Regions from separate parts of the Paenibacillus sp. NRS-1782 genome, predicted to be linked through region 2. Evidence: predicted binding sites of a transcription regulator. Region 2 holds the regulator's gene; each other region holds the start of a gene.
What was found. Region 2 encodes LexA, which represses DNA repair genes until DNA is damaged. Its sites were predicted from a motif close to CGAACATATGTTCG; they were not measured.
Positions count from the first base shown of each region.

Region 1: the regulator LexA is predicted to act here: its motif matches at 1,728-1,741, upstream of addB (helicase-exonuclease AddAB subunit AddB).
Region 3: the regulator LexA is predicted to act here: its motif matches at 1,458-1,471, upstream of ACIFQM_RS00755 (YolD-like family protein).

Region 1 covers NZ_JBITPH010000017.1:9,287-12,569, reverse strand. Annotated here, with positions in the region: gene ACIFQM_RS06735 (hypothetical protein) at 1-114, shown strand, start outside; gene ACIFQM_RS06730 (class I SAM-dependent rRNA methyltransferase) at 198-1,577, shown strand; gene addB (helicase-exonuclease AddAB subunit AddB) at 1,808-3,283, shown strand, end outside.
Region 2 covers NZ_JBITPH010000009.1:67,209-70,491, forward strand. Annotated here, with positions in the region: gene ACIFQM_RS02515 (LytTR family transcriptional regulator DNA-binding domain-containing protein) at 1-137, shown strand, start outside; gene ACIFQM_RS02520 (hypothetical protein) at 274-444, shown strand; gene ACIFQM_RS02525 (hypothetical protein) at 596-766, opposite strand; gene lexA (transcriptional repressor LexA) at 1,161-1,787, opposite strand; gene ACIFQM_RS02535 (LysM peptidoglycan-binding domain-containing protein) at 1,978-2,346, shown strand; gene ACIFQM_RS02540 (DUF896 domain-containing protein) at 2,458-2,664, shown strand; gene ACIFQM_RS02545 (hypothetical protein) at 2,793-3,283, shown strand, end outside.
Region 3 covers NZ_JBITPH010000004.1:10,886-14,168, reverse strand. Annotated here, with positions in the region: gene ACIFQM_RS00770 (hypothetical protein) at 78-275, shown strand; gene ACIFQM_RS00765 (hypothetical protein) at 340-855, opposite strand; gene ACIFQM_RS00760 (hypothetical protein) at 848-1,276, opposite strand; gene ACIFQM_RS00755 (YolD-like family protein) at 1,511-1,846, shown strand; gene ACIFQM_RS00750 (AgrD family cyclic lactone autoinducer peptide) at 2,664-2,789, shown strand; gene ACIFQM_RS00745 (hypothetical protein) at 2,803-3,180, shown strand.

The sequences.
Region 1 (3,283 bases), on a different contig from region 2:
TTTATGCAAAATGCTCATGTAACAGCCTATGATTTGTCGAGGACAGCCATGACAAGCATGGCGGGCAGCAGCGGAGCGATTCATTTGAATCTGAAGAAGCGCCAGCGATGGTAAGATCAAATGAATCGCGGAGCCGCGCCCCATCGAACACCACGCTTTTAACACTTTGAGTAATCCAAGAATGGGAGTGAAGGACTTTGCCTTCAGTAATATTGGAACGCAGCCGCAAAAAAAGGCTGGAACACGCGCACCCCTGGGTCTTTAAAAATGAAATATCCAAGGTGGAGGGTGAGCCGGAGGCGGGTGATCTGGTCAATATCGTAAACCATCAGGGCCGTTATTTGGCAACGGGTTACTATAATCCGGCCTCACAAATTACGGTGCGTGTGATGTCCTACGAGCCGCTGGAAGCGATGGATCAAAGCTTTTTTGCCAAACGCTTCCGCGATTGCCTGGAGCACCGCGAACGTTTTGTGACCGGAGGAGACGCGTATCGGCTGGTATACGGCGAGGCTGATTTTTTACCCGGGCTGATTGTAGACCGTTTTGGCGACGTGTTGGTCGTACAATTATTAACGCTCGGTATGGATCGCCGCAGGGAAGAAATCAGGGATGCACTTGTTGAAGTGATTGGCCCTGTTGGTATATATGAGCGCAGCGATGTATCCATCCGCGAGTTGGAAGGACTGGAACAGACCAAAGGGCCTTTATATGGCGACTGCCCGCGTCATGTCGTGGTAACGGAAAATGGTTTGCGTATCAAGGTCGATATTGTAGAGGGCCAGAAGACAGGCTATTTCTTCGACCAGCGTGAGAATCGTGCGGCGATCGCTCCACTGATGACGGGCTGGGGAGGACGTAGCGGAATTACGTTGCAGGAAGTAGCAGCAGAGCAGGGTGACGCTGGCACAGCGGTCATGAAGCCTGTGAACAGAAGCGGCAAGGTTGTGGAGTTCCCATTCTGGGATGGCGCAACTGTGCTGGAGTGCTTCTCACATACGGGAAGCTTTACGCTCAATGCCTGCAAATACGGTGCGAAAAAAGTAACCTGTCTTGATATTTCCGAGCACGCGATAGAAAGCGCACGGGATAATGTCAAGCTGAACGGTTTTGAGGAACGTGTCGAGTTTGTCGTGGACGATGCTTTCCAATATTTGCGTAATCAGGTTAAAGGCGTAGAGGAACGCACTACGCGAGCCGGGGGAAAAGGAGATACTTCCAAGCCGCTCACAGCAGGGGGCGGACGTACCTTTGATGTAGTGATTCTTGATCCGCCAGCCTTTGCGAAAACAAAGAATGCGGTCAAAGGAGCTACGCGTGGATATAAGGATATTAATCTGCACGGGATGAAGCTGGTCAATGAGGGCGGCTATTTAGTGACTGCAAGCTGCTCATTCCATATGCGGCCGGAGCTGTTTCTGGACACGCTTAAGGAAGCGGCGGCAGATGCCGGAAAAATCCTCCGTCTGGTGGATTGGAGAGCGGCTGGCAAGGATCATCCCCAAATTCTGGGCGTAGAGGAAGGCCATTATTTGAAATTCGCTATTTTTGAGGTGCGCAGTCGAACACAACTGTAGAATTTATAGATTGTTAACCGCATATTAAGGTAGCGGATCAAGTAGATTAGGCTCGTTTTATCCATAAATCAGTCCTGTAGAGAAGGCATACAACAAGCCTGCTTGCGGGACTGTTTGTTTTTTGAGGGAGGATAAAATGCTACAAGATGGCAAACGTACGTTCTTTTCTCTCTTGCCTCATATGCTATACTGTTGAATAGAATGTTGTTCGTTGGAAAGGAGGCCGCATCATGTCGGTCCGTTTGTTAATTGGCCGCTCAGGCAGCGGGAAAAGCGCGTTAATCCGTCGCGAAATGACGGCTATGCTACGCAAGGAACCGCTAGGTAAGCCAATGCTGTTACTTGTGCCGGAGCAATCGTCATTTGCTTCAGAGCATGCATTGCTTACAGAAGCCGAAAACGGTATTCAGGGGACGGTGCGCGCACAGGTCATGGGATTTCATCGTCTTGCCTATTTGGTCATGCAGGAAACCGGGGGTTCGGCGCTGGTACCTGTGACGGAGGAAGGCAAGAAGATGCTTTTATATAAAATTATTCGTCGTCGCAAGGATGAACTGAGCTTATTTAAGGATTCGGGAGACCAACTGGGCTTTGTGGATCGGTTAAATACGCTGTTTACAGAGCTGAAGCAGTATGGGAATGATACTCGGTATGTCCCGGAGCAACTGGAGCGAATGAATGCGGCGGGGGAATCCACTCCGATTTTACGCGGCAAGCTCAAGGACATCAGTCTGATCTATGAGGATTTTGAAAGAGAGCTGACGCTTCAATATATTGATGGCGAGGATACGCTGCGTATGCTGGCTGAGCAGATTGCTGAGTCGTCCATTGTACGTGGAGCGGATATTTGGATGGATGGCTACCGCAGATTTACGCCGCATGAATACAAGGTGGTGGAGCAGCTCATGCTGCACGCTTCTTCGTTGACGGTCGCACTGACTTGCAATCGCAGCTACGAGAGGGGACAGCTTCCGCATGAGCTGGATTTGTTTCATCCTTCGGCGGCTACCTATGTAAAGCTTAAAGGGATGGCGGACGAGCTGATGATCGAGACGCAGACACAACTGCTGCGCTCTGATCCGCTTCCGAGATTTAAGGACCGCCCGGCGTTGGCGTATCTGGAGGCAGAGTTTGAACGACGTGCGGGATATCGGAACCAGGGACGACCCATGCCGCAGCAACAGATGCCGGAGCAATGGAAAGATAAGCAACCTGAAGAAATCAAACTGTATGCCGCAGCGAACCGACGTGTCGAACTGGAGGGAGCAGTGCGCGAAATGCGCCGTCTGGCCCGAGATGAGGGGGCACGTTATCGGGAAATGGCTCTGTTTGTACGCCATATTGAGGATTATGAGCCGTGGGTGGAGCCGATATTCAAGCAATATGAGGTTCCGGTGTTTCTCGATCAGCGCAGAAGCATTTTGCATCATCCCTTGGTGGAAATGATTCGGGCTTCGCTGGATATCGTCCAGCGGCGTTGGCGGTACGAGGATGTATTTCGTGCGGTTAAAACGGATCTGCTGTTGCCACAGGGTGGACGAGTCAGCCGCGAGGATATGGATCGTCTGGAAAATTACGCATTGGCCTGCGGGATACAGGGCAGCCGCTGGACAGACGGACGGCCATGGCAGGCTGTACCCAGCCTTTCGCTGGAGCTGGAGGAACAGGAGCGGAATCGTCAGCGGGACGAAACGTTGGATCTAATG
Region 2 (3,283 bases):
AAGACGCTTACTTTGAATGTGAGATAACAAAAACGTCGAAGAGGTGTCCGATCTCTTATCACCGATTTGGCGAGGTTATAGAGGAAATGGGTTTCATAAATTCGAACATAATTTTCACTGGAGTTGCTACTAGATAGCGGCTCTTTTTTTTCAAAACACTCGACTTATTCGAATCATAAGAGACATTCAGCACCCTGATTTTTGTTCAGAATCTAAAGGATCATGATCATACAGTAAAGATAAAGACACAATAGTTCAAGGAGGAGAATAGACATGAAAAAAGCTTTTTTTGAATTTTCTCAGGGCTGGGATTTAAAGTGCCACTTTTTATTGTACAACTTCCGTTTTACACTAGAATGTGGCACAAAAAAGCGGGAAGAAATCCTTCCCACTTTTCGCTTAAAAACAATCATTATCGTCTGCGTTGTCTATCATTTACACTAAACAGATTAACAGCCAATGCGTTACCTCTAGCACGTGCAATAGCTCTCTGATTTGAACGGATGGATAATCCTCTTCCTCTCACGTGACGTTTGAAATGTCTTTTACACATGATATCACCTCCCTTCACAAGAAATGAAGGTACGGATGAATTTTAGAAGTGTTTATGCTTACGGTTACGTTTGGAAATTTTGATGTTCAATGCATTGGTGGCTAGTGCGTTACCGCTTCTTGTTTCGGCGGATGCGGCCTGAAAGACTTTTACGACCAGAAATTTGTTCTTGCCGATACGATGCTTATACGTTTTGACTCGATTTTTGATCATATGCTTATCTCCTTTGCTAAGGTCTACTTTATTCATATGCCAGTAGCGCTAGCATGTATCGGCATAAATCTATTAAAAGCAAAAAGAAGCTATCACCTATGATTCTAATATTCAGAAACTAATAAAGTATGGAGATACAGAATGTAAAAAAACTTATGCTTACCTGTCTTATCTTTTCCCACTTTATATTGTAGGAGAAAGTTCCAGCAGATTAGCATAAGCAGAATAGTAAAGAATGAAGTTAGTAGGTATAAACCGTCTATCTATGGGCTATCAAAGGAAAAAGAATAGCTGTGAGAAACATTTTGTGTACATAATATCAATACAAAACCGGCTTGCCATGGGCAGCCGGTTTTGTTGTAGCGGAAGAATAACGGGGCTGAAAAATGAAAAATTAGTGGAAGTCCCGGAAGAGTCCTACAACCTTACCCAAAATACTGACGTGCGTCAGACGAAGCGGTTCAAAGGCCGGATTTTCCGGTTGAAGTCGAATATGATCTTTTTCCTTGTAAAAAGTTTTAACAGTAGCCTCGTCCTCGTCTGTCATGGCCACGACAATATCGCCATTATCGGCTGTCTGCTGTTGACGTACGATGACATAATCTCCGTTGGCAATACCAGCTTCAATCATGCTTTCTCCTACAACAGATAACATGAATATTTTATCCTCACCAACAAAATGCTGGGGAAGAGGAAAGTAATCTTCAATATTTTCTGTTGCTGTAATAGGCAGACCAGCTGTAACTTTGCCGACGACCGGAACACGACTAATTGAGTAATTAATCAAGTTGCTGTTATCCGATTCGTCTTGGCCGAGTAACTCGATGGCCCGCGGTTTCGTTGGATCACGACGAATCAGTCCCTTTTTCTCCAGACGATCCAAATGACCGTGAACCGTAGAACTGGAGGCCAATCCAACAGCCTCACCTATTTCGCGTACAGAAGGGGGATAACCCTTTAGACGCACTTCATTGCGGATAAATTCAAGAATGGCCTGCTGGCGGCTTGAAATCTTAGACATACCGTATCAACCCCATTTAGTAACGTTTGGGAAAATTATAGCATAGAACCTCCGTTCGTACAAACGTAAGTTCTAAATAATCCCTAAAAAACAATCGCGAACTTTTGTTCTCTTTTCTATTGAACAAAACAGATGTTCGTGTTATATTGTGAAAAACATAGGAACAAACGTTTGGAGGACGTAGACAATGATGAAATATAGCACATATCAAAGTATTTTTCCAATGAATTTAGAAAAGATGCAAAATGTCCGTAATGAGAGAGAGGCACAGCTTGTACGGCCCATTTCTAATAGTCTTCTGTCCAAACTTCTTATTCTGGTTACCGTTTTCTGGATTGCGGATGCAGGTGTGCTGACGGTATTCGCGGCCCCTTCGGTTTCTAATGAAGAGGTAACCAAACTTATTGTACAACCTGGGGATACATTGTGGCAGATTGCCTCCAATCATAAACCGGAACGAATGGATACAAGGGTATATATAGATGGAATTGTTCGGATTAACGGACTGGAAGATCGGGGAGTGCAGGCAGGCCAGCTTTTAAAGCTTCCGCATTTCTGATCTGTCACGATTGATTAGAGCTTGTCAGAGGACGTAATGAGGGAACCTTGACAAGCTCTTTTCTACATGTCAAAGTGTATTATATCTTTGCTTATATGGAGGGGACAGAATTTGGATATAGACAGCTTGGTACAGCGCATCAATGAATTGGCTCGCAAAGCAAAAGCCGAAGGATTGACTGAAGAGGAAACAACAGAGCGCGCCAATCTTCGGGAAATTTATTTGGATAACATTCGCCGTAATTTCCGGCAGCAACTTGATACGATTGAAATTGTGGACGAAGATACGTCGAAGGGAAATGGTGGGCTGACGCATTAATGTCGCTAAAGCGGCTTAGCCCGCGTAATTTGCTTTTCGTTTTTTTAAGGTATCTATTTTGGTATCTATATAGATTAGGATGGGTGGCAATTGTTTTTAAGCAATATATTTGGGAAGGGAATTGAGAGATGGCCCGATCATTTGAAAGAAAAGTACGCAAAAACACAGCGCATTTGAATAAATCGCGCAAAAAACAAGGCATCCAAACCATTAGTGGTGCCGGTTCTGCAATGGATATTTTCCGTGGACGTAATATTACCGTGCCAATCATGTTGGCTGGACTTGCAGTTCTGTACATGCTCATGAGTTATTTTTTGACTAAGACTGGCATGCGCGGCATGGACTGGCTTGTATTTGGCTTGTATTTGATGCTGGCAGTTATCTTTTTCATACGCCGTCCTTATTTGAAGGTTGGAAAGAGCACGCTGTATATGTTGAAGGGTGGCAGAGAGCGTCCAATGACGACAGAGGATATGAAAGCCATCAAGATTGAAAAGGGTTACGTAACGGTTGAAAGAAAAGGTAAGGGTGGCAACTTTATTTTTACAAAATCACTGGGCCGTTATGATACGGATGCCATTGCAGAGCGGCTTGAGAAGTTTGCGCTATCTAATCAGGT
Region 3 (3,283 bases), on a different contig from region 2:
AAATGCTACCAGATATCGAGCGTAAGTTACTGCGGATACTCTACAACTATTCAGCTGGGCGAAGACGGTTGCCCACCATGAAGGAACTAGAGATAAAGACAGGAAGGCGTACAGAGGACATAAAGGCGGGGCTGTTGGCTCTGGAAAAGGATAACTATATTGTATGGGAAAACAAATCTGATACGCGGCATATCGTAATCATAGAGGGCTGGGATAGGGATCAAAAGATAGTCACGCCCCCGGGTGCAGCGAATAGATACTACACGGAATATTAAAAAGCGAAAGCCCTTAACGCGACATACAGCGCTGGGCTTTCGCTTTTTTAGCATGCTAATGCTCTTATGAATATAATCTTATAATCGTAAAAATCAAGCCTGCAATAGCAATCGTTGTTGCTATAATCCAAAGAATTGTTGAAAGCCTTGCTTCACCAACCTTATTGGAAACAAATGTTTCAGTGGCTACACCGTGGGACTTAAGTTGTTCACTAAAGATGGTCTTGATTCTGTCTTCGGTAGGCACTTTTTCGAAAAGTTCACGCATGTATAGCTTTAACTCTAAAGTGGATTTGTCCAAGTCAGATTTTGAAACCTTATCTTTCAAATCGTCTTTCAAGTCTTTTTGACCTTGTTCCAAATTATCTATCCGACGCAGTATATCGTTCATTCCGCCTCCACCTCCACTTCCTGTTGGTGTTTCGCTAGTATTCGCAGATTCTTCAAGTACAGTTCTATTAAGGCGCCCTTGATACTTTGTACCTTTGGGCTGCGATACTCTATTTTCTTTATATTGATCAATGTCAATAACAGCATCTGTTTCTTTTGGTGTTTTTAATTCAAATAAAGAATCACTCATTATCTTCAACCTCATCAAATAGTATTCTTGATTCAGCTAAAGGCGTGTCTTGGTAAAAGACAACTATCGTTATCAAACCAGGCATTTCGATGTCTATTCCTTTTTCGGTATATAAACTGAAATTACCAGTAAACACTAAATCAGAAGGAACAGAATATTGATCCTCTATCATTTTGCCTAAAGGTATCTGAGTCAACTCTTTCATCATCGGGTCAAAAACTTTAATATAAAGGTCTTCTATTTCTGTCTTTGGGGTCATAATTCCTACGGTCAAGTAAAACGAAAACTTATATGGGAAACTTACTGTTTTTCTTACATAAGGTTCAAAAATTAAAAAGTTAGATCTACCTTTGGCCTTTAAATTCGTAGTACTTTCCGAAAATAGGATGTAGGATATTTGAGTTCGTATTTCGTGTTTCATTGTCTCACCGTCATGAATCTCCATCGGCTGGAGTAGTTGCTGATCATCTTCCGTAAATATAGTTTACCCTATTGATACGCCTTTGGCTATATCTGCCAATACAATATAGGTGAATATAGGAGTAAGAAAACAACCAAAGTGATAATTTTGTGTTTGTTTTGGCAATAATATTTTATTGTACAGAACATGCGTTCGTAATATAATCAATTTATAACACAACAGGAGGGTACATACATGTCGAAAAAATTAGAAGGTAACGGCTTATGGGAAAGCAGCCGGATTATCATACCAGAACACAAGGAAGCATACTTGAAGTTGATGAAGGATCGTCAGCGCCGTGGGAAACCAGAACTGGACGAACAGGAGGTCCAACTCATAGAGCAGGCTCTTATAGACTCCTACAATTCACGTACGGCTGTCACAGTGTCTGTATTTAGCCCGTTCGATGACATTGTTATGACTGGTGTGGTTACGTCTATAAACACAGCCAGACGGGAAGTGAAGCTGTCTCGCGGGGAAGATGATTTTGATTGGATCAAATTGGAAGATGTTATATCGGCCCAAATCTAAAGACATACACACTTATATCCGATACTATTAGTAGGTAAAGCACTTTATAGTATGCTTAAAAATAAACCTCACACGTCCTATTAATACCAGCAATTGGATTGCCACTCCCGTTCATAAAGAGATACAATTATGTAAAAACGTGACGGGGGTATGTTGTGGTGTGGGAGGCCGTTAGGTTTCTGTTTTTTTCAAATATAGAGGCTTTTGCCGTTTTTACTATTATGCTATCAATTTTCAGGTTGAAATCATGGCATTATTTTTGGCCTGCTATGTTCGTTTTTCTTGCTATGAATCTCCAAAGTTATTTTCTCCGTGAGGCGTTAAATTTGTCTTTCCTCGTGCCAGCCATAACAATAATAGTTTATATATTGCTTATAGCTACTATAGTTAGGGTCCCGATTTTGTGGGCAGGCATAATATCCGTAACAGGTATGTTTCTGTACACTTTACTGCAACTTATTGTCATTATGGCTCTGTTCGGCGATCTAAATGAGGACATGCAATTTTCCATCAAAGGCACTGTAGTTCAAATAGTAACCAGCTTATGGACCCTTTTTATAAGTTGGTTACTTAATAAGTTTAAAATTGGCTTCGACGCTGAATTCGAGAGGTTTCGCTTAAAATGGGAACACATAATAGTAATAGTATTTATTTTGGTTGCGCTCACTGCGTCAGCCGTTGTTATGTTTGTTAATAATATGCTGTACATTATGCTTTTTTTGATCATTGTATCAGCCATGTTTTTGTACTATGCGCTCCGAAAGGAGCGGGAAAACTTACAAGAGGATGAAGAGGACTGAGAGAGGAGGTGAAGAGGGTGAAAAAACAAGAACTTTTCTTTAAGGCTGCATCTTTTTTTTCTTTCGCGGCGATTTTATCTGTTGCAACAGCAAGCGTGGCATTTATCCACAGCCCCGAACCACCAGAAGAATTACTGAAATAAGGAGGTGCCACAATTGAAACTAACTGTGACGGCAAATGCAGACGGCACGTCAGGCTACACAGACTTGTACGTCGAGTTAGTTAATTTTATCGAATATGACCGATTGAGCAAAAGACTTGTTGTACATGCTCATACGGGTGTATTTTACATGACAGGACCGCTTAACTATTGCAAAAATGCACTTAAAAGTAGTGGGTACAAATTTATATATGCCACGCGGAGCAGTATTTTCAATGCGGACAATGTGGTATCAGTTAACACCCTCTTTAAAGATGCATATTTTAAAGAGGGTGTTAATGGAAAGAAATCAAAATGCGAAATATCCCATAACCGTTTCGTAGAGGCGATGGCTAAATTGGAAGTTTACAATCCAAGCGTATCATTCTCCTGAATATTACCAAGACCGCTATCGTAGCGGTCTTTTTTGTCGAATATTATACGTATATTTTGTAGTATTTTGTCGATTCGTAGAACGAACTCGGAATCCCCAATTT